DNA from 3 places in the Rahnella contaminans genome. Region 2 is predicted to be linked to each of the others. Evidence: predicted binding sites of a transcription regulator. Region 2 holds the regulator's gene; each other region holds the start of a gene.

Region 1 (6,428 bases), on a different contig from region 2:
TGCTGTTATTCACGCCGGTTGCGCTGATGATCCCCAAGGAAGCCACCGCGCCAGCGCTGATTCTGATCGGCCTGAATATGTTCAGTAACCTGCGAAAAGTTGATCTGGGCAACTTCACCGATGCGTTACCGGTGCTGATGATGGTCATGATCACGCTGATTTCGAACAGCTTCGGCACCGGTATCGCCGGCGGATTACTGTTTTACATCCTCATTAAAATCGTGGCCGGAAAAGGGCGCGAAGTCCCGCTGGGGTTGTATATTCTGGCTGTTCCGCTGGTGTACTACTTCGCCACGCTGGTACATCATTGATTTCATTTCACCTGATAACGGGCGCGAAAATACCTTGCCCGTTGTTTTAAGGCTGACGCAAAATTTATCTCAAAGAGTGAACGGGTTAGCAGAAGAGGTAAAACGGGAGGGCCTGAAATTGGTGGAGGCCCTGCCAGCTACATCCCGGCACACACGACACCTGCCATGGCTGCTTCCTTCCGGACCTGACCGAGTTAACAAGTTAGTGTTGCGGGAGAACCAACAGGGCCCCCATTGTCGTTATTGGCCCCGCGTCTCTGTACAAGAGAATCGAAGCGGTGGGCATTATCTGTGATGACCAGAGCAAAAGCAAGTTAACCGCCGACAACCGTTGTTTTCTTAAACAATACGCCTGAATCAGGCCGGACAGAACCCCGATTTTTACGTCATACTGTCCGGCAAACACTGAGGAGGATGTCATGTCGGACCCCGATAACTTTCGCCAGCGCGTATTTCAGATTATCGCCGCCATCCCAACCGGACAAGTCACCACATACGGTAACGTGGCGCAGCTCGCAGGATCTCCGCGTGCGGCACGTCAGGTCGGCGGCGTACTCAAGAAACTTCCGGAAGGCAGCACCCTTCCCTGGCATCGCGTGATTAACCGCCACGGCGAGATTTCCCTGCAAGGCGAAGATTTTAAACGTCAACGTCAGGCGTTACTGGCTGAAGGGATTGTCTTTAAGAAAGGCAAAGTCGATTTAGAGAAATACGGCTGGAAATGGTAGAACTGCGCCCATAAAAAAGCACCGCCGGAGCGGTGCCTGAGTGCGCAGACAGCCTTTACATCAGTAAGTTGACTGTGATGGCACTGCGCTGATCGGTGCCGGCGAAGTGCCCAGCCCCGGAGTAGACGGGTTGCTGAGCGGACCTGAAGCATCCGGCTTGGTGGCAACCGGTACGGCGACAACCGGCACAAGTTGCAGGTCGGCACGGGTGCCCTGACCATGGTTAATCACTTCCTTAATGCTGTCGGTGACGAAGGTCATCTGACCATTAACGGTCACCGCTGCGCTCAGGAGGACGCGGGCATTTGGCGCAATTTCCTGCGGGTTATACGGCAGGATAAACGTAAACGGCGCCTGTTTACCCTGGGTTCTTGCGACTTTCTGTGAAATCACGCGTGAAGGCGCATCCGCCAGAGACGCATCAGACAATGTGACGGTCAGAACCGCATCAGGCGGTAAAGCCACTCGCTGATTGATAAACACGCTACCAGACACATTTGGGCCGGTGATCGCAGGTTCGGTCGACGGACTGGCCGCCGTATTAACAGGGGGCTGTTGCGCTGGGTCCTGGTGGTGCGGTGCGCACCCGGCAAGAGTCAGAGACAGCGCGGTTCCACCTACTATCTGCCAAAGTTTCATTGATCGTACTCCCTTTTTATTAGTCGCTTGTCGACAAGCTGTAATAAACGCCGACGATGAATTTAGTGACTTTAACCAGCTTACCTATTAATCATGGCACAAAAATCTGAAGTTTTCCTCCCGACGACAAAACAGGGCTTCTGAGCATCAGGAAGATCCACTATGATTAACAGGTTAGACCTGTGCCGGAGACCGCATTTTTTTTCCGCCCGGCATGCATCAGCCGGTAACTTTCATGAGGCCACTATGAGTCAGGCATTAAAAAATCTGCTGGATCTTTTAGATCTGGAAAAAATCGAAGAAGGGCTGTTTCGTGGTCAAAGTGAAGATCTGGGTTTACGTCAGGTCTTTGGTGGTCAGGTTGTCGGTCAGGCGCTGTATGCCGCCAAACAAACCGTACCGGTCGATCGTGGTATTCATTCGTTTCACAGTTACTTTTTGCGCCCGGGCGACAGCAGCAAACCGATTATTTATGACGTTGAAATCCTGCGCGACGGCAACAGTTTCAGCGCCCGTCGGGTGAAAGCCGTACAGCACGGCAAGCCAATTTTTTATATGACGGCTTCTTTTCAGAGTCAGGAAGAAGGTTTTGAGCACCAAAATACGATGCCGGACGTGCCACCGCCGGAATCACTGGTGTCGGAATCCGATATTGCTAAAAATCTGGCGCATCTTATTCCGGAAAAATTCCGCGAAAAATTCATCGGCCATAAGCCAATCGAGATGCGCCCGGTGAAATTCCACAACCCGCTGAAAGGCAGTGTTGAAGAGCCGCACCGTGCCGTGTGGTTCCGCGCGAACGGCGAAATGCCTGACGATCTGCGGATCCACCAGTATTTGCTGGGCTACGCGTCTGATTTCAATTTCCTTCCCACCGCGCTACAACCTCACGGCATTGGCTTCCTGGAGCCGGGAATGCAGGTGGCGACCATCGACCATTCGATGTGGTTCCACCGCCCTTTCCGCATGGACGACTGGCTGCTGTATGCCGTTGAAAGCACCTCAGCTTCCGGCGCCCGCGGTTTTGTGCGCGGCCAGTTCTATACGCGTGAAGGGGTTTTAGTGGCCTCTACGGTGCAGGAAGGCGTGATCCGCCAAAGACCGGTCGAGTAAATCCGCTATTACGCAAAATCAGACATAAAAAAGGGGCGACAGTGATATCGCCCCTTCTGTTTTTTCATCTTTATTATTTTATACTGCTTAATTAGAGAGTTAGCGCACTACTTTCTCTGAAATCAGCTTACTGGTTGTAAGCATTCTCGCCGTGGCTGTTCACGTCCAGACCTTCACGTTCCTGCTCTTCAGGAACACGCAGACCTACAATCATGTCAGCCACTTTGTAACCGATGAAGGCCACAACGCCAGACCAGACCAGCGTAACGCAGACGCTGAAGAACTGAACCCAGACCTGATGGCCCATGGTGACGCCTTCTGCATAACCCACACCGCCCAGAGAGCTGGAAGTGAATACGCCAGTCAGCAGACAACCTACGATACCGCACACGCCGTGGACACCGAAAACGTCACAGGTATCGTCCACACGCAGCCATTTTTTCAGGGTAACCACACCCCAAAGACCGGTAATGCCGCCTACCAGACCGATAATCAGAGCACCGCCCACGCCAACAGTACCGCACGCCGGGGTGATAGCAACCAGACCTGCGATAGCACCGGAGCTTGCGCCCAGCAGAGAAGGCTTACCGCGAACCATCCACTCAACCAGCGTCCAGGACAGGATTGCACCTGCGGTCGCAATAACGGTGTTGAGGAATGCCAGGGCTGCAATGGAGCTCGCCGCGCTTGCCGAACCGGCGTTGAAGCCGAACCAGCCCACGTACAGGATTGAAGCGCCGGTGAAGACCATCGGCAGGTTGTGTGGTTTGAACGCTTCTTTACCAAAGCCTGCGCGTTTGCCCAGCAGATATGCACCCACCAGACCTGCGATAGCGGCGTTGATGTGAACAACCGTACCACCCGCGAAGTCCAGCGCGCCATCAGCCGCCAGGAAGCCGCCCGCCCACACCATGTGAGCCATCGGGATGTAAGAGAAGGTCAGCCAGATCACAGTGAAAATCAGCACCGCAGAGAAACGAACACGTTCAGCGATACCGCCCACAATCAGCGCTACAGTGATGCAGGCGAAAGAGCATTGGAACGCAACGTGAATCATCTGGGAGAAGGTGCCCGTGACTGAATCCAGGCCGATGCCTTTCATCATCACATTGCTGAAGCCGCCGAAGAAGGCGTTACCTTCACTGAATGCGAGGCTGTAGCCATAAAGGATCCACAGAACACAAACCAGCGCGAAGGTCACGATAACCTGAGTCAGCATGGACAGAACGTTCTTAGAACGCAGTAAGCCGCCGTAGAACAATGCCACGCCAGGTACAGTCATAAACAGTACCAAGGCAGTACAGATCATCATAAATGCGTTGTCAGCACCGTTTGCGGCTGCCGGTGCTGCTGCCATGGCAAGCGAAGGCAGCAATGCAACCGCGCCAAGCCCCATCATGGATAAAAGTTTTTTCATTATTAACCCACCCCTGTTTCTCAAAACTGTTTTTTCTAACCTGATTTATATCAAAGCGATTTATATCAGAGATAAAGGCCTGAAATTACAGTGCTGCTTCGTCAGTTTCACCCGTACGGATACGGATGACGCGTTGCAATTCTGCAACGAAAATTTTGCCATCACCGATCTTGCCGGTGTAGGCCGCTTTGCTAATCACGTCGATCACTTCATCCAGCTGATCGTCAGCGATAGCAATGTCGATTTTTACTTTTGGCAGGAAGTTCACGCTGTATTCCGCACCGCGATACAACTCAGCGTGACCTTTCTGACGGCCGAAACCTTTAACTTCCGTTACGGTCAGCCCCTGAATTCCAACAGCAGACAGTGCTTCACGCACGTCTTCCAGCTTAAAAGGTTTGATCACCACAGTAACCAGCTTCATATTGCCACTCCTCGAATTAAGGGCTTGCCGCGAGAAACCTCGCGCCCGATACGGAATGGTTAAAGCAAAGGGTGTGCCAGAGTTGAAATCACGCAAATATTCATGCGATTCCCGCGTAATACGGCATTTTCAGATTATTCGTGACCCGGCGCACAGTTGTGAGGCCGTATTCAGCCTGACCCCATGCGCACCATTTAAGTGCCTGTCGCTACCTTTTAGTGCAGAGAAAGTCAGAGGAACGTTTTGGCTGCATGAATCAGGTGCGTGAGACGCGAAAAGGAGGGATTAAAAGAACAGGAAGAAATGAACTGGCGCAGCAATCAGGCTGCGCCAGCTAAAAGATTATACGTTTTCTGTTGCTGAAATAATCGTACCGGTGGACGCCAGCTCCTGCCCTGCGAGCTGCAACTGATACATCTGATAATAACGGCCTTTTTCTGCCAGAAGCTGAAAATGGTTACCTTGTTCAACCGCCTGACCCCGATGCAATACCAAAATATTATCGGCATCGACAATCGTTGAAAGACGGTGGGCGATCACCACCAGCGTGGTTTGCTGACGGATAGCCCGCAACGCACGCTGAATTGCCTGCTCGGTTCCGGAATCAATATTGGCCGTTGCCTCGTCAAGGATCAGAATCTCAGGCGCCTGCACCAAAACGCGCGCCATCGCCAGCAACTGTTTCTGGCCCACGGAAAGATTATTCCCCTGTTCACCCAGACGCGTATTGAGCCCTTCCGGCATTTCACGCACCAGCGGCGAAAGCTGCACGATGTCCAGCGCGTGCCAGACCTGAGCTTCATCAATATCCCGCCCCAGTGTCACATTGGCGAACACCGATTCCGCCAGCACCACCGGATCCTGCTGAACCATTGCGATACCTTTACGCAGGCTGGTATGCGACAGGTCAGCAAGATTGCGTCCGTCCACGCGGATTTCACCTTTATTGAGCGGGTAATATCCCATCAGCAGATTCGCCAGCGTACTTTTGCCACTACCCGTATGCCCGACCAGCGCTACAAACCCGCGCGACGGAACGTGCAGGGAGATATTTTCCAGTACCCATTTGTCGGGCTGATAAGCGAAGCTGACGTCCCTGACTTCAATTTCTCCGCTGGTGAGTAATTTGTCGTCCGGACCGTATTGTTGCTGGGTTCTGTCCATCAAATCGAAAATACGTTCACCGGCAACAACCGCCTGCTGCAAAATAGATTGCTGCGAAGTCAGTTCGATCAGCGGTTCGTTGAGGCGCCCGAGATAGTTAATGAAGGCATACAACACGCCCACACCAATTGAGCCTTCGGCACTGAATCCGAAAAGCAGCAACAAACCGCACAGAATCAGCGATGAAAACAGGCTGAGCAATGGACGCAGCAGAAAACCTTCCAGCCTCAGCGTTTGCATACGCGCCATGTAGTGCGACTGGCTGGCGCGCGTGAGGCGTTCGCCGAATCTTTTCTGCTGACGAAATTGCTGGATGACGTTCATGCCATTAATGACTTCGTTAAACCCGTCATTAATGTCCGCCAGATAAGCGCGCACCTTGCGGACAACCGGCGTGCTGTAGACCTGATACAGCCCCATCACGACAAATACTGCCGGGAAAATGCAAATAGCCACGGAAGCCAGCCGCCAGTCCAGGCTGAACATCGCGATCAACATTGCGCCAATCAGGGCGATGCTGCGCAACACTGTCGACACCACGGTCACGTATAAATCGCGGATCACTTCAGTATCATTGGTCACACGGGAAATAAGCTGCCCGACCGGCTGGGTATCGAACGCACTGAGCGGCT
Region 2 (6,428 bases):
AGCTGCGAGCGGATCTGCTGACGCACATCAAAACCATGATTACGCGGGTGAAATACCAGATTAATATCCCCAATCCGCTGCTGAGCAATATCAAACAGCATTATCCGATGGCGTATGACGTCACGCTGGCGGCCGTTTCCAGCTGGGGTAAATACACGCCTTACACGCTGAGTGAGAATGAAATCGGCTTTCTGGTGCTGCATATTGGCGTCGGGCTGGAGCGGCATTACAACATTGGCTACCAGCGCCATCCGCAGGTGATGCTGGTGTGCGACACCGGCAATTCAACCATCCGTATGATCCAGGCGCAGATTAACCGTAAGTATCCTCAACTGGTGATGAAGCAGGTGGTTTCGCTGCGTGATTACGAGCAGCTGGAGCACATCGACGAAGATTTTATTATCTCCAACGCCCGTATCACCGAGAAGAATAAGCCGGTGGTGGTGCTGTCGCCGTTCCCGACCGAATACCAGATGGAGCAGCTCGGCAAGCTGGTACTCGTCGACCGCACGCGCCCGTATATGCTGGAAAAATTCTTCGACGAAAAGCACTTCATGATCGTCAATGAGCCGATGACACAGGCGGAGCTTTTTCGCCATGTTTGTTCACAGCTTGAAGAAGAAGGCTCTGTCGATCAGGCGTTTTACCCGTCGGTGGTGGAGCGCGAGGAGATTGTCTCGACCATGCTGGGCGAAGGCATTGCGCTGCCGCATTCGCTGGGATTGCTCGCAAAGAAAACCGTGGTGATCACTTTGCTTTCGCCGCAAGGCATTGCCTGGGGCGAAGGGGAAACGGCGCACGTGATTTTCCTGCTGGCGATCAGCAAGGCGGATTACGAGGAAGCAATGGCGATTTACGATTTGTTCGTGACGTTTGTGCGGGAACGCTCGATGAGCCGTTTGCTGAGCAGTGAGAATTTTGAAAGCTTCAAGGCGATTGCTATCGACTGTTTAAGCCGCATTTAATACGGCTTAAACAGTCCGTTAACCCTCAGTCTTCGTCAAAACCTGAATTAATCAGATTTACGACGGCGCTGAGAGCCTGTTCTTCATCGGGGCCGGTGGCTTCGATTTCGATTTTCTGGCCTTTCGGGGAGTCCAGCATCAGCAGTGCGATCACGCTGCTGGCTTCCGCCTCGATGCCTGTGCCGTTGCGCAGCATCACTTCTGACTCAAAACTCTGTACCAGTTCAAATAACTTCATCGCCGGACGGGCGTGCATCCCTAACCGGTTTTTGATTTCTACCGTTTGTTTAACCGTCATGATTTGCGTTTTTCCAGCGTGCGATGGCGGGACTGGACGTTCTTCCCGCGGGAACGGAAATAGTCAGCCAGCTGTTCTGCGATATACACCGAACGGTGCTTACCGCCGGTACAGCCAATGGCGACGGTCAGATAACTGCGGTTGTTGGTTTCCAGCGCGGGCAGCCATTGTTCAAGATAGCTGCGCGTCTGATAGATAAAATTATGTACTTCGGTATGACGGTCGAGGAACGCAGCGACCGGTTTGTCGAGGCCGGTCATCGGACGCAGCTTCGGATCCCAGTGCGGGTTAGGCAGGAAACGCACGTCGAAAACGTAATCCGCATCAATCGGAATACCGTGTTTGAAACCAAAGGATTCAAAGACCATGGTCAGCTCACGTTCGCGTTTGCCCAGCAGGCGCGTACGCAGCATTTCTGCCAGTTCGTGAACGGACATCTCGGAGGTGTCGATGATCAGATCCGCGGAAGAGCGCAAAGGCTCCAGCAAATCGGCTTCTTCATCGATTGCACTTTCAAGGGACAGGTTTTTGCTGGAGAGCGGGTGCAGACGACGGGTGTCGCTGTAACGGCGGATCAGGGTATTACGGTCAGCGTCGAGGAACAGCAGCTGTGGCGAGAAGCTTTCCGGCAGCTGTGACATCGCATGCTCATAAACTTCCGGTGTTTCTGGCATGTTGCGAACGTCAATGCTGACGGCCGCAGACGTATTGCGTTCAACAAGTGTCTGGGCGAGCTGCGGCAACAACACCACCGGCAGGTTATCCACACAGTAAAAACCCATGTCTTCCAATGCCCTTAGGGCAACCGACTTCCCGGAACCGGAACGGCCGCTGACAATCATCAGCACCATGGTGTCACTCCCCTGGCATTCAGTGTTCAGAATTCATTTTCCCGGCGCGCAACCGGGAATCAGTAATTTATTCGTTTTCAGTCATTATCTGGAACAGTTCTTCGTCACTTTGCGCTCCGCGCAGACGACGACACACCCCTTTATCCGCCAGCTTTTTGGCGACTAAAGACAAGGTATGTAAATGGGTTTTACATTGATCTGCCGGAACCAGCAAGGCAAAAAGCAAATCCACAGGCTGATTATCGATAGCGTCAAAAGCGATCGGCTGTTCAAGCTGAATGAACACCCCGACGGCACGTAAAGTGTCTTCTTCCAGCTTTCCGTGCGGAATAGCGATCCCGGCACCGATCCCGGTGCTGCCCATGCGTTCACGGGTCAAAATGGCGTCAAAAATCACCTGCGGTGATAAATTTAGCTGTTTGGCCGCCAGCTCACTGATGATTTCCAGTGCGCGTTTTTTGCTGGCGCAATGAACGCCGCTTTTGGTGCATTCGGCATTAAGCACCGATGTTAATTGCATTGCAGTATCGTTAATCATGTCATCTTCACTTTGGCGCTGTTTCACCCTTAAAGCTATATCGGCTCGTTTCCCGAAGGTCACAAGCCGATGCCCGAAGGTTTGTAGCACAGGGTTGGCTACATGAATGTCAGTGCTGTTTCAGTTTGTCTTTGTGCTTGTTCAGCTGACGGGCCAGTTTATCAACCAGGCCGTCAATTGCCGCGTACATATCCTGATGCTCCGAGGTGGCATGCAACTCGCCTCCGTTCACATGCAAAGTGGCTTCCGCTACTTTCTGCACCTTTTCAACGCTCAACACCACATACACCTGATTTATCCGGTCGAAATACTGCTCAAGCTTGGCCAGTTTCGACGTGATGAATTCTCTCAGGGGATCCGTGATCTCAATGTGATGTCCGGTAATGTTGAGCTGCATAATGTCTTCCTTCTCTGTTGAGGTCAAACTAACTGTTTACGTTGGTTTGAGGGCGGGATGGACAAAGACTCTCGGTATTTGGCGACGGTTCGTCGTGCCACCATAATTCCCTGATCGGAAAGGAGGGTGGCTAACTTACTGTCACTGAGCGGTTTTACAGGATTCTCCGCTGCGATTAATTTCTTCACCAGCGCCCGGATCGCGGTTGACGATGCCTCGCCGCCGCTGTCTGTACTGACATGGCTGGAAAAGAAATACTTCAGTTCGAAAATTCCACGCGGGCTGTGCAGAAACTTCTGCGTCGTCACGCGTGAAATCGTCGATTCGTGCATTTCTACGGCGCTGGCGATATCGGCCAGCACCATAGGCTTCATAAATTCTTCACCCAGTTCAAAGAACGCCTGCTGCTGCTCAACGATACAGCGCGTGACTTTCAAAAGCGTGTCATTACGGCTTTCCAGGCTTTTGATTAACCACTTGGCTTCCTGCAGGTTACTGCGGATAAATTGCCCGTCGCTATCGCTGCGCGCGGAATTGCCCATCGCGGCGTACTGCTGGTTAATCTTAAGACGCGGAATGCTGTCGGAATTCAGTTCTACCGTCCAGACACCTGACACTTTTCGCACCAGCACATCGGGGATCACGTACTCGGATTCACCGGTGTTGATCGATTGTCCCGGACGCGGATCAAGAGACTGAATCAGAAGCATCGCTCCTTTCAGTGTATCTTCTTTTAGCCGGGTTGAACGCATAAGTGCGCGGAAATCATGGTTCGCCAGCAAATCCAGATGTTCGCTGATAATCAGGCGCGCTTCGGCGATGAAAGGCGTATCTGTGGCGTACTGTGAAAGCTGGATCAGCAGGCAATCACGCAGGTCACGCGCCGCCACACCAACCGGATCAAAACGCTGCACACGTTTTAAAACGGCTTCCACTTCGTCCATGCTGACGTTGTCGTCACCGATACTTTCGAGGATGTCGTCAAGGGAAACGGTCAGATAACCGGTATCGTCTACCGCGTCGACAATGGACGTGGCAATCGCGGCATCGGTGTCGGAAAACGGCGTCAGTTCCACCTGCCACATCAGGTAATCCTGAAGCGTCTGCGTGGTTTCACCCTGATAAATTGGCAGCTCGTCGTCACTGTAATCGTTGCCGGTGCCGGAAGGCGTGCCCGCGGTATAAATCTCGTCCCAGGTGGCGTCCAGCGGCAACTCTTCGGGCATGTCTTTCTGCTCGAGCGCTTCGCGGGTATCTAACGCTTCGTTGTCGGTGGCTTCTACCGAATCGATTTCATCATGAAGGTCGGTTTGTTCCAGCAGAGGGTTGCTCTCCAGCGCGAGTTGGATCTCCTGTTGGAGCTCAAGCGTGGACAGTTGCAACAGGCGGATGGCCTGTTGTAACTGAGGAGTCATTGCCAGTTGTTGGCTGAGTCTGAGTTGCAAACCTTGCTTCATATCTTGGTTTTATTTCCGTTGATTACAAACTGAGTAACTTCTGTCAGAGACCTCCCGTCAGACTTTACGTCGAAACGGGCACGGTTCCGGCGGCACAGATCACAGACGGAATTCTTCACCAAGATAAACGCGTTTAACCTGTTCATCAGCAAGAATGTCGGCTGGCGTGCCGTGGGCGATCAATTTCCCCTGACTGACGATATAGGCACGCTCACAAACGTCGAGAGTTTCGCGAACGTTGTGGTCAGTGATCAGTACGCCGAGGCCGCTGTCACGCAAATGCTCAATGATTTTTTTGATGTCGATGACGGAAATCGGGTCAACGCCGGCGAAAGGTTCATCCAGCAGGATAAACTTGGGATTCGCTGCCAGTGCGCGGGCAATCTCAACACGGCGACGTTCACCACCGGACAAGGACTGACCGAGGTTATCGCGCAAATGAGAAATATGGAACTCTTCCATCAGTTCATTAGCGCGATCGTTACGCTGTTCTTTGTTCAGATCATCGCGGATCTGCAGTACGGCCATCAGGTTATCAAACACGCTGAGACGACGGAAGATGGAGGCTTCCTGCGGAAGATAGCCAATGCCGCGACGGGCGCGGGTATGCAATGGCAAAAGGCTGATGTCCTCATCGTCAACGATGATACGGCCCGCATCACGTTGCACAATCCCGACGACCATGTAGAAGGTGGTGGTTTTTCCCGCACCGTTTGGCCCCAGCAATCCGACGATTTCGCCGGAGTTCACCATCAGGCTGACATCTTCTACAACCTTGCGGCCTTTGTAGGCTTTTGCCAGATTCTCTGCGATTAATTTTGCCATAAAATATCAGTTACTCTTTTTGGTCGGCTGGCCGCCCGCGGCAGGCGTTTTTTGTTGCAGCTGCGAAGGAACCAGAACGGTCGTCACGCGGTTGCCTTTATCACTGAAGGCTTCCATTTGCTGTTTCTGCACCAGATAGGTAATACGGTCGCCTTTCACGTTGCTGTCGAGCTGTTCGAGGTATGCGTTACCGGTCAGGGTCACGAGATCGTTTTCCACTTCATAGCGGACTTTCTGCGCATGGCCTTTTACCGGCTTGCCGTTGTCCTGCATCTGGTAAAACGTCACCGGATTGCCGTAACCTTCCACCACTTCTTTGCCGGATACGCCCTGAGGACGGATCACGACAACTTTATCGGCTTTCACCTGAATAGTGCCCTGATTGACTACGACGTTACCGGTGAAGGTGGCCGTGTTGGTGTTCACATCCAGCGCCTGATTGGCGGAATCAATGGTGATCGGTTTCGTTGTGTCATCTTTTAAGGCGAAGGCCGGAATGCTCACGGCTAACAACGAGCTGACGATCAGGAGATCACGGATTTTATTTTTTGCTTTGAATTTCATAAGAGGTCGTTACCTTTTCGATCAGCTGTGCTGTCTTATCACGCAGATTACCGCGCATTTTCATGCCGTTAGATGTAAAACCTGTGCCATAAAGCGTTACTTCATCGTCTGAGGCAACGTCCTGTGTCGTCAGGTTAACCCGGGCATTATCCGTTTTGATTCTTTGAAGCTGTGATGTCTCAGGCGTCAGGCTATCAGCCTGCACATGCCCGTAAAGATAAAGCATCTTATCCTGAGTCAACTTGGCTTTATCAGAACGCAGCACCCAGGTTGGTGTTTTATTCTTGTCAAACATGGTCGCGACCGGGTTGGTAAACCATGTCACCTGATCGGCGGCGTAGTATTTTACCTGGTCCGAAACCAGTTTATAGGTCAGGCTACCCGTTGGGTCATAGACCATCGTGACCGTGTGGGATGTCTGGTAAGTGGGATCCTGATCGTTAACGGCCTGCGGTGCGTCATCGCTGCTATCAGACAATGACCAGCCCACCAGAACCAGAACGATGGCCGTCAGAACAAGGATAATCCAAAGT
Region 3 (6,428 bases), on a different contig from region 2:
GGGAGTCCGAGCTTTCCCCCCATGTACGACCCAGCAGCCAGCGCGGCCCGCTGATCGCCTGCTGCAAGGATTGTCCCTGCACCACATGGCGGATAAACACCGCAGCCTGCGTTTGCGGCTGACCGTCGCCGCCCATCGAACCGTAAACCATGGTGCGCCCGTCGTATAAACGTGCGGCGGCAGGATTCAGGGTATGAAACGGTTGTTTACCCGGCGCCAGTGCCAGTAAATGGCTGGCATCGAGGCTGAATGAGGCGCCACGGTTTTGCCACAGCACGCCACTCTGGGGCAGAACGACGCCACTGCCGAACTCATGATAGATGCTCTGAATAAACGATACCGCCAGCCCGCTGCTGTCCATCACGCCCATCCAGACGGTATCGCCCGGACCTTTACCTTTGCCCCAGCCGGCGGCGCTGTGCGGTTTGATGCGGGTGGCGAGGGCGTCGAGATACTGCGGATCCAGCAGGCTTTGCGCGTCCTGCGTCATCATGCGCGGATCGGTGATATAGCGGTCGCGCAGGCCGAACGCCAGCTTGGTAGCTTCGACAATGCTGTGTATCGTCGCGCTTTCATCCATGGTCTCGAGCGGCAGACGGTCAGTCAGACCGAGGATCGCGAGTGAAACTAACCCCTGCGTCGGCGGTGTCAGGTTGTATATTTCGCCTTTGCTGTGTTTGAGACGCAGCGGCACGCAGCGCCGGGGCTTGTAAGCGGCCAGATCGGCACGGGTGACCGGCATGCCGAGCCTTTCCATGTCGGCGGCCATATTGTCGGCCAGTTCACCGCGATAGAAACTGTTCAGCCCGTCTTCGCACAGCATGGATAACGTCTGTGCCAGCTGCGGCTGGGTGAAGCGGTTACCGGCGCGCGGCACTTCGCCGTTCGGCATAAAAACGTCGGCAAAAGCGGGCAAGTCTTTCAGCTCATGTTGTTTGGCACGGGTGGCGGCTTCCTGAGAAGCCGTTACCGGAATGCCATCCGCGGCGTAACGGATGGCATCGCGCAGCAGGCGTGAAAGGGGTTTTTGATCGCCGCCAAATTCAGCCGACACATTCAGCGCTTCCTGCCAGCCACCGACCGTGCCTGCGACCGTCAGTGCCGCTTTCGGCCCACGGTGCGGAATATGCGATTCCCCGGTGTAGAAATCGAGAGAGGCCAGCGAGCCGGCGGCACCGCTGGCGTCTATCGCCACCGGATTGCCCTGCGGCGGCACAATCAGCCAGAAGCCGTCGCCGCCCAGTCCGTTCATGTGCGGATAGACCACCGCAATTGTTGCGGCTGCGGCCACCATCGCCTCGATGGCATTACCGCCTTCCCTCAGTACCGCAAGCGCACTCTGGCTTGCCAGATGATGAGGTGTGACCGCCATGCCCAGCGGCGCGCTGTTACTGTTAATCATGCTATGTCCTTTTTTGAGACGCTTTTTTATGCTGCCCGCGCTTGCAGGGTTGTGGGCGCGTAGGGATAGAATTAAGCAAGAGGTGTTCCACATCGGCAGAGTCTTGCGTTTTTCACGCTAATTTCTATTGCACTGGCAAGCATAGTGCATGGTATGTTCCGATGAAACATTGGTTACAAAAGGGCCAGAGATGAAACAGATTGATGAGCGTCTGCGTGACCATTACGCAGAGCTGACACCGCAGGAACAGCGGGTGGCCGACTTTATTTTTGCCAGCATCGACGACCTGATGAGTTACAACAGCGCAGAGCTGGCGCGGCTCAGCGGCGTGTCGAAAGCCACGGTCAGCCGCCTGTTCAAACGTCTCGGTTACCCGAGCTATCGTGATATGCGCGATGAAATGCGCACCCTGCGCCAGAGCGGAATGCCGCTGACCGACAGCCGTGACGCGGTGCAAGGTAACACCTTGTTATCACGGCACTATAAGCAGGAAATGGCGAATCTTACGCAGTGGATTAACCAGATTGATAGCGCTCAGTTTGGTGCGCTGATTTCAGCGCTGAGTCAGGCGCGACAGGTGCGCCTGCTGGGCTTTCGCAACAGTTATCCGGTGGCATTGCATCTGCGCCAGCAACTGATTCAGGTGCGGGCAGGAGTACTGATGATGCCGCAACCGGGGCAGACGCTGGCGGAAGAACTGGTGGATCTCACCGCGCAGGACGTGGTGATTTTCGTGGCCTTCCGCCGCAGGCCGCGCATGGCGAAGGAAATACTGACGCAGTTACAGTCAGCTGGCGTACCGGTGCTGCTGATTTGCGAGCCTCAGGCGCAGACGCTGACCCCGCTCGCCACCTGGCATCTGGCCGCGCCGCTCGACAGCGTTTCGGCGTTTGACAGCTACTCTTCTGCCATGAGTCTGGCGAATTTACTCAGCAATGCGTTGTTGCACGATATGCTCGCGTCAGGCCGTCAGCGTATTCATCAGATAAGCGATATGTATAACGCGCTGGATGAGCTGGAGCAGCGCTGATTCCCGTTTACAGAACAAACTGAGCGCTTTTCTGGTGCTTTCGCACAATTTTAGTGCGTATGTGTTTTCATAGACTCCCATTTTTTGCCCTGATTCAGGGCAAAAAAACCACTTCTGATCCCGCGAGCATTTTTATAATCCCTTGTCATACCGTGACTTTGCGCACATTTTTTCTGCGGCGTTGCTTTTGGCACATTCGTTGCAAAGTTTTAAATATAAGAATCTATCGTTCCAAAAACTTTTCACCGGAGATAATCTATGAACATGAATAAACGGCTGTTGGCTTGGGCAGGTGCGGCAATGCTGGTGCTTCAGGCATCCGGCGTGATGGCCGATCAGTTGCAGGATATTCAGAAGCGCGGCGTGCTGCGCGTGGCCGTACCGCAGGATTTCCCGCCGTTTGGTTCGGTAAGCAAGGATTTGCAGCCGGAAGGTTATGACATCGACATGGCGCATTATCTGGCCGATAAGATGAAACTTAAGTTGCAACTGGTGCCGGTCACCAGCGCCAACCGCGTGCCTTATCTGCAAACGGATAAAGTCGATCTGGTCATTTCCAGTCTCGGCAAAAATGCTGAGCGCGAAAAAGTGATCGACTTCAGCAACGCTTACGCACCGTTTTTCCTCGGCGTGTTTGGCGCGCAGGGGGACAAACTGGCGGATCTGAAAGAACTGTCCGGTAAAACCATCGGCGTGACCCGCGGGGCGGTGGAAGATCTGGCGCTGACCGATGTGGCACCAAAAGATGCCAAAATACAGCGTTACGAAGACAACAATACTACGCTGTCGGCATACCTGTCCGGTCAGGTGGAATACATCGCGACGGGTAATCTGGTGGTGGCGGCGGTGGCCCGTATGAATCCGGCCAAAGCTCCGGTATCGAAAGTCATGCTGAAAGATTCGCCGTGCTACGTCGGGCTGCGTAAAGACGAAACGGCGCTGAAAGACAAAGTGAATGAACTGATCGCCGAAGGCATTAAAGATAAGACGCTGAATACGCTGTCTGAAAAATGGATGAAGGCACCGCTGCCGGCTTCCATCGGCGCGTGATCAGGGTTTTGACGGAGATCATTCATGACCTATCAGCTTAACTTTAGCGCGCTGTGGCCTTACATGCCGGAACTGCTGGCCGGATTATGGACCACCATTGAGCTGACGGTACTGGCGACGGTTGGCGGTGTCGCAATAGGAATTTGCGGCGCAGCCATCCGCTGCGGCAACCATAAAATTCTGCGGACCGTCTGGGGCATGTATGTCGAAGCCATCCGTAATACGCCGTTTGTTGTGCAGTTATTTTTCATCGTCTTTGGCCTGCCTGCCATCGGCCTGAAGATGACCGCAGGTGAAGCGGCGTTGCTGGCGATGCTGATTAACCTCGGGGCTTACAGCACCGAAATTATCCGCGCCGGTATTCAGGTGACGCCGAAAGGCCAGTGGGAAGCCGGACGCGTGCTGGGATTAACCCGCAGCCAGACATTCCTGCGCATCGTGCTGCCACCGTCGCTGAAACGTATTTATCCGTCGCTGGTCAGCCAGTGCATTATCGTGATGCTCGGATCTTCCGTGGTATCGCAGGTGTCCTATGAAGAACTGACGTTTGCGGCGAACTTAATTCAGTCGCGCACTTTCCTCAGTTTTGAAGTGTATCTGGTCACCACGTTATTTTATTTGTTGTTATCGGTTGCGATGCGTCAGCTGTTGCTGCTGGCCGGACGCCGGGTCTTTGGGAGTGAAAACTGATGATGACTTTCACCGACTGGGACATTGTGCGCAATCTCCTGCTGGCGGCCCGCTGGACCTTGCTGCTGTCGCTGACCGCATTTATTGGCGGTACGCTGGTGACCTTGCCGCTGCTGTTGCTGCGCCTGACTAAACGCCGCTGGCCGACGCGTTTTGTGCGTCTTTATTCCGAATTGTTTCAGGGTACGCCGCTGCTGATGCAGTTGTTCCTGGCGTTTTTCGGGCTTGGCCTGTTTGGTATCAACGTCAGCCCGTGGACGGCCGCCGCGCTGGCGCTCACGCTCTACACCAGCGCCTATCTGGTGGATATCTGGAGTGGCAGTATTGCCGCGTTACCGAAAGGCCAGTGGGAAGCGTCGCGCTGTCTGGGTCTGAATTTCGGCCAAACGTTATGGCGTGTTATCACCCCGCAGGCGCTGCGGATTGCCATCGCGCCAACCGTCGGGTTTTCCGTGCAGGTGGTGAAAGGCACCGCGCTGGCCTCAATTATCGGTTTTGTCGAGCTGACCAAAGCCGGAACCATGCTCAACAACGTGACGTATGAGCCGTTCAAAGTGTTCGGATTAGTGGCGCTGGGCTACTTCCTGATGTGCTATCCGCTGTCGCGTTACAGCCAGCATTTAGAAAAATCATTGCGTGGAGAGAAACAGTAATGCCACTGATCACCATCAATCAGGTTCAGAAGTTTTACGGTCAGAACCACGTGCTGAAAGGCGTGGATCTGGATATCGACAGCGGCGAAGTGATTTCGATTATCGGCCGCAGCGGTTCAGGGAAAAGCACGCTGTTGCGCTGCATGAACGGGCTGGAAGGCTATCAGGAAGGCAGTATCAAACTGGGCGGAATGACCATCACCGACCGCGATTCTCAGGCGCGCGATATCAGCCGTTCCGTCGGCATGGTGTTCCAGAGCTTTAATCTGTTCCCGCATATGACTGCGCTGGAAAACGTCATGCTGGCGCCGCGCCGCGTGCTGAAAAAGTCCGCCGCCGAATGCCGGGAACTGGCCGCGCAGATGCTGGCGAAAGTCGGACTGGCAGATCGTATGGATTATTACCCGTCGAATCTTTCCGGCGGCCAGCAGCAACGCGTGGCCATTGCACGCGCACTGGCGATGAACCCGAAAGTGCTGCTGTGTGATGAAATCACTTCCGCACTGGATCCGGAATTAGTCGGCGAAGTATTGAAAGTGCTCGAGCAACTGGCGAAAGAAGGCATGACGCTGGTGCTGGTGACGCATGAAATGAATTTTGCCCGTGAAGTGGGCGACCGCGTGGTGTTTATGCATCAGGGCACCGTGTGGGAACAGGGCGAAAGCCGCGCGCTGTTTGCTAATCCGCAAACTCCCGAGTTAAGACAGTTTATCGCCTCCGTACGCGGCCTGAATGAGGCTGCTGCAAGCTAACAGTGTAAAGGATTAACTATGTCAGATTTCATCTCTCCCGGACAAATCAACCCGCCAACCCGTCTGCTGATGGGGCCGGGGCCAATCAACGCCGATCCGCGCGTGCTGCGGGCGATGGCGAGCCAGCTGGTCGGGCAATATGACCCGGTGATGACCGGCTACATGAACGAAGTGATGGCGCTGTACCGCGCGCTGTATAAAACCGAAAACCCGTGGACCTTACTGATCGACGGCACTTCACGCGCCGGTATCGAAGCCGTGCTGCTTTCCGGTATTCGTCCGGGCGACAAAGTGCTGGTGCCGGTGTTTGGCCGTTTCGGACATCTGCTGTGTGAAATCGCTCGCCGGTGCCGCGCCGAAGTACATACGATTGAAGCGCCCTGGGGGGAAGTGTTTGACCCGCAGCAAATCGAAGATGCGATTAAATCAGTAAAACCGCGCTGGCTGCTGACCGTGCAGGGCGACACGTCTACCACCATGCTCCAGCCGCTGGAACAACTGGGTGAAATCTGCCGCCGTCACGGCGTACTGTTCTACTCCGATGCGACGGCGTCGTTTGGCGGTAACCCGCTGGAAACCGACGCGTGGGGTTTAGACGCGGTGTCTGCCGGTTTGCAGAAATGCCTCGGCGGCCCGTCCGGCAGCTCGCCGGTCACCATCAGTCCGCGCTTTGAAGAACAAATCCGCCGCCGTAAATGTGTCGAAGAAGGGATCCGCACCGCCGATCACGCCGACGGCGATGAAGAGATGATCTACTCCAACTATTTCGATCTGGGCATGATCATGGATTACTGGGGCCCGGAGCGTCTGAATCACCATACCGAAGCCACCAGCATGCTGTTTGCCGCCCG

The links. Region 2 encodes sigma-54, which starts transcription at its own class of promoters, with help from an activator protein. Its sites were predicted from a motif close to GTTGGCACANNTTTCGCTNT; they were not measured.
Region 1: glnK (P-II family nitrogen regulator) is a predicted target of sigma-54. The motif match lies at 4,694-4,713, and genes of this name have one in related genera.
Region 3: GW579_RS09005 (gamma-glutamyltransferase family protein) is a predicted target of sigma-54. The motif match lies at 1,475-1,494, and genes of this name have one in related genera.

Annotation. Positions count from the first base shown of each region.
Region 1 is NZ_JAADJS010000002.1:704,312-710,739, reverse strand. Features, by position in the region: gene GW579_RS12395 (NCS2 family permease) at 1-311, shown strand, start outside; RNA gene ffs (signal recognition particle sRNA small type) at 440-536, opposite strand; gene GW579_RS12385 (MGMT family protein) at 731-1,039, shown strand; gene GW579_RS12380 (YbaY family lipoprotein) at 1,100-1,678, opposite strand; gene tesB (acyl-CoA thioesterase II) at 1,925-2,791, shown strand; gene amtB (ammonium transporter AmtB) at 2,919-4,208, opposite strand; gene glnK (P-II family nitrogen regulator) at 4,294-4,632, opposite strand; gene GW579_RS12360 (SmdB family multidrug efflux ABC transporter permease/ATP-binding protein) at 4,975-6,428, opposite strand, start outside.
Region 2 is NZ_JAADJS010000005.1:148,390-154,817, forward strand. Features, by position in the region: gene GW579_RS19890 (BglG family transcription antiterminator) at 1-965, shown strand, start outside; gene npr (PTS phosphocarrier protein NPr) at 991-1,263, opposite strand; gene rapZ (RNase adapter RapZ) at 1,260-2,114, opposite strand; gene ptsN (PTS IIA-like nitrogen regulatory protein PtsN) at 2,182-2,652, opposite strand; gene hpf (ribosome hibernation promoting factor) at 2,762-3,049, opposite strand; gene rpoN (RNA polymerase factor sigma-54) at 3,073-4,506, opposite strand; gene lptB (LPS export ABC transporter ATP-binding protein) at 4,606-5,331, opposite strand; gene lptA (lipopolysaccharide ABC transporter substrate-binding protein LptA) at 5,338-5,895, opposite strand; gene lptC (LPS export ABC transporter periplasmic protein LptC) at 5,873-6,428, opposite strand, start outside.
Region 3 is NZ_JAADJS010000001.1:2,022,673-2,029,100, reverse strand. Features, by position in the region: gene GW579_RS09005 (gamma-glutamyltransferase family protein) at 1-1,402, opposite strand, end outside; gene GW579_RS09000 (MurR/RpiR family transcriptional regulator) at 1,593-2,432, shown strand; gene GW579_RS08995 (transporter substrate-binding domain-containing protein) at 2,691-3,482, shown strand; gene GW579_RS08990 (amino acid ABC transporter permease) at 3,507-4,172, shown strand; gene GW579_RS08985 (amino acid ABC transporter permease) at 4,175-4,825, shown strand; gene GW579_RS08980 (amino acid ABC transporter ATP-binding protein) at 4,825-5,577, shown strand; gene GW579_RS08975 (pyridoxal-phosphate-dependent aminotransferase family protein) at 5,596-6,428, shown strand, end outside.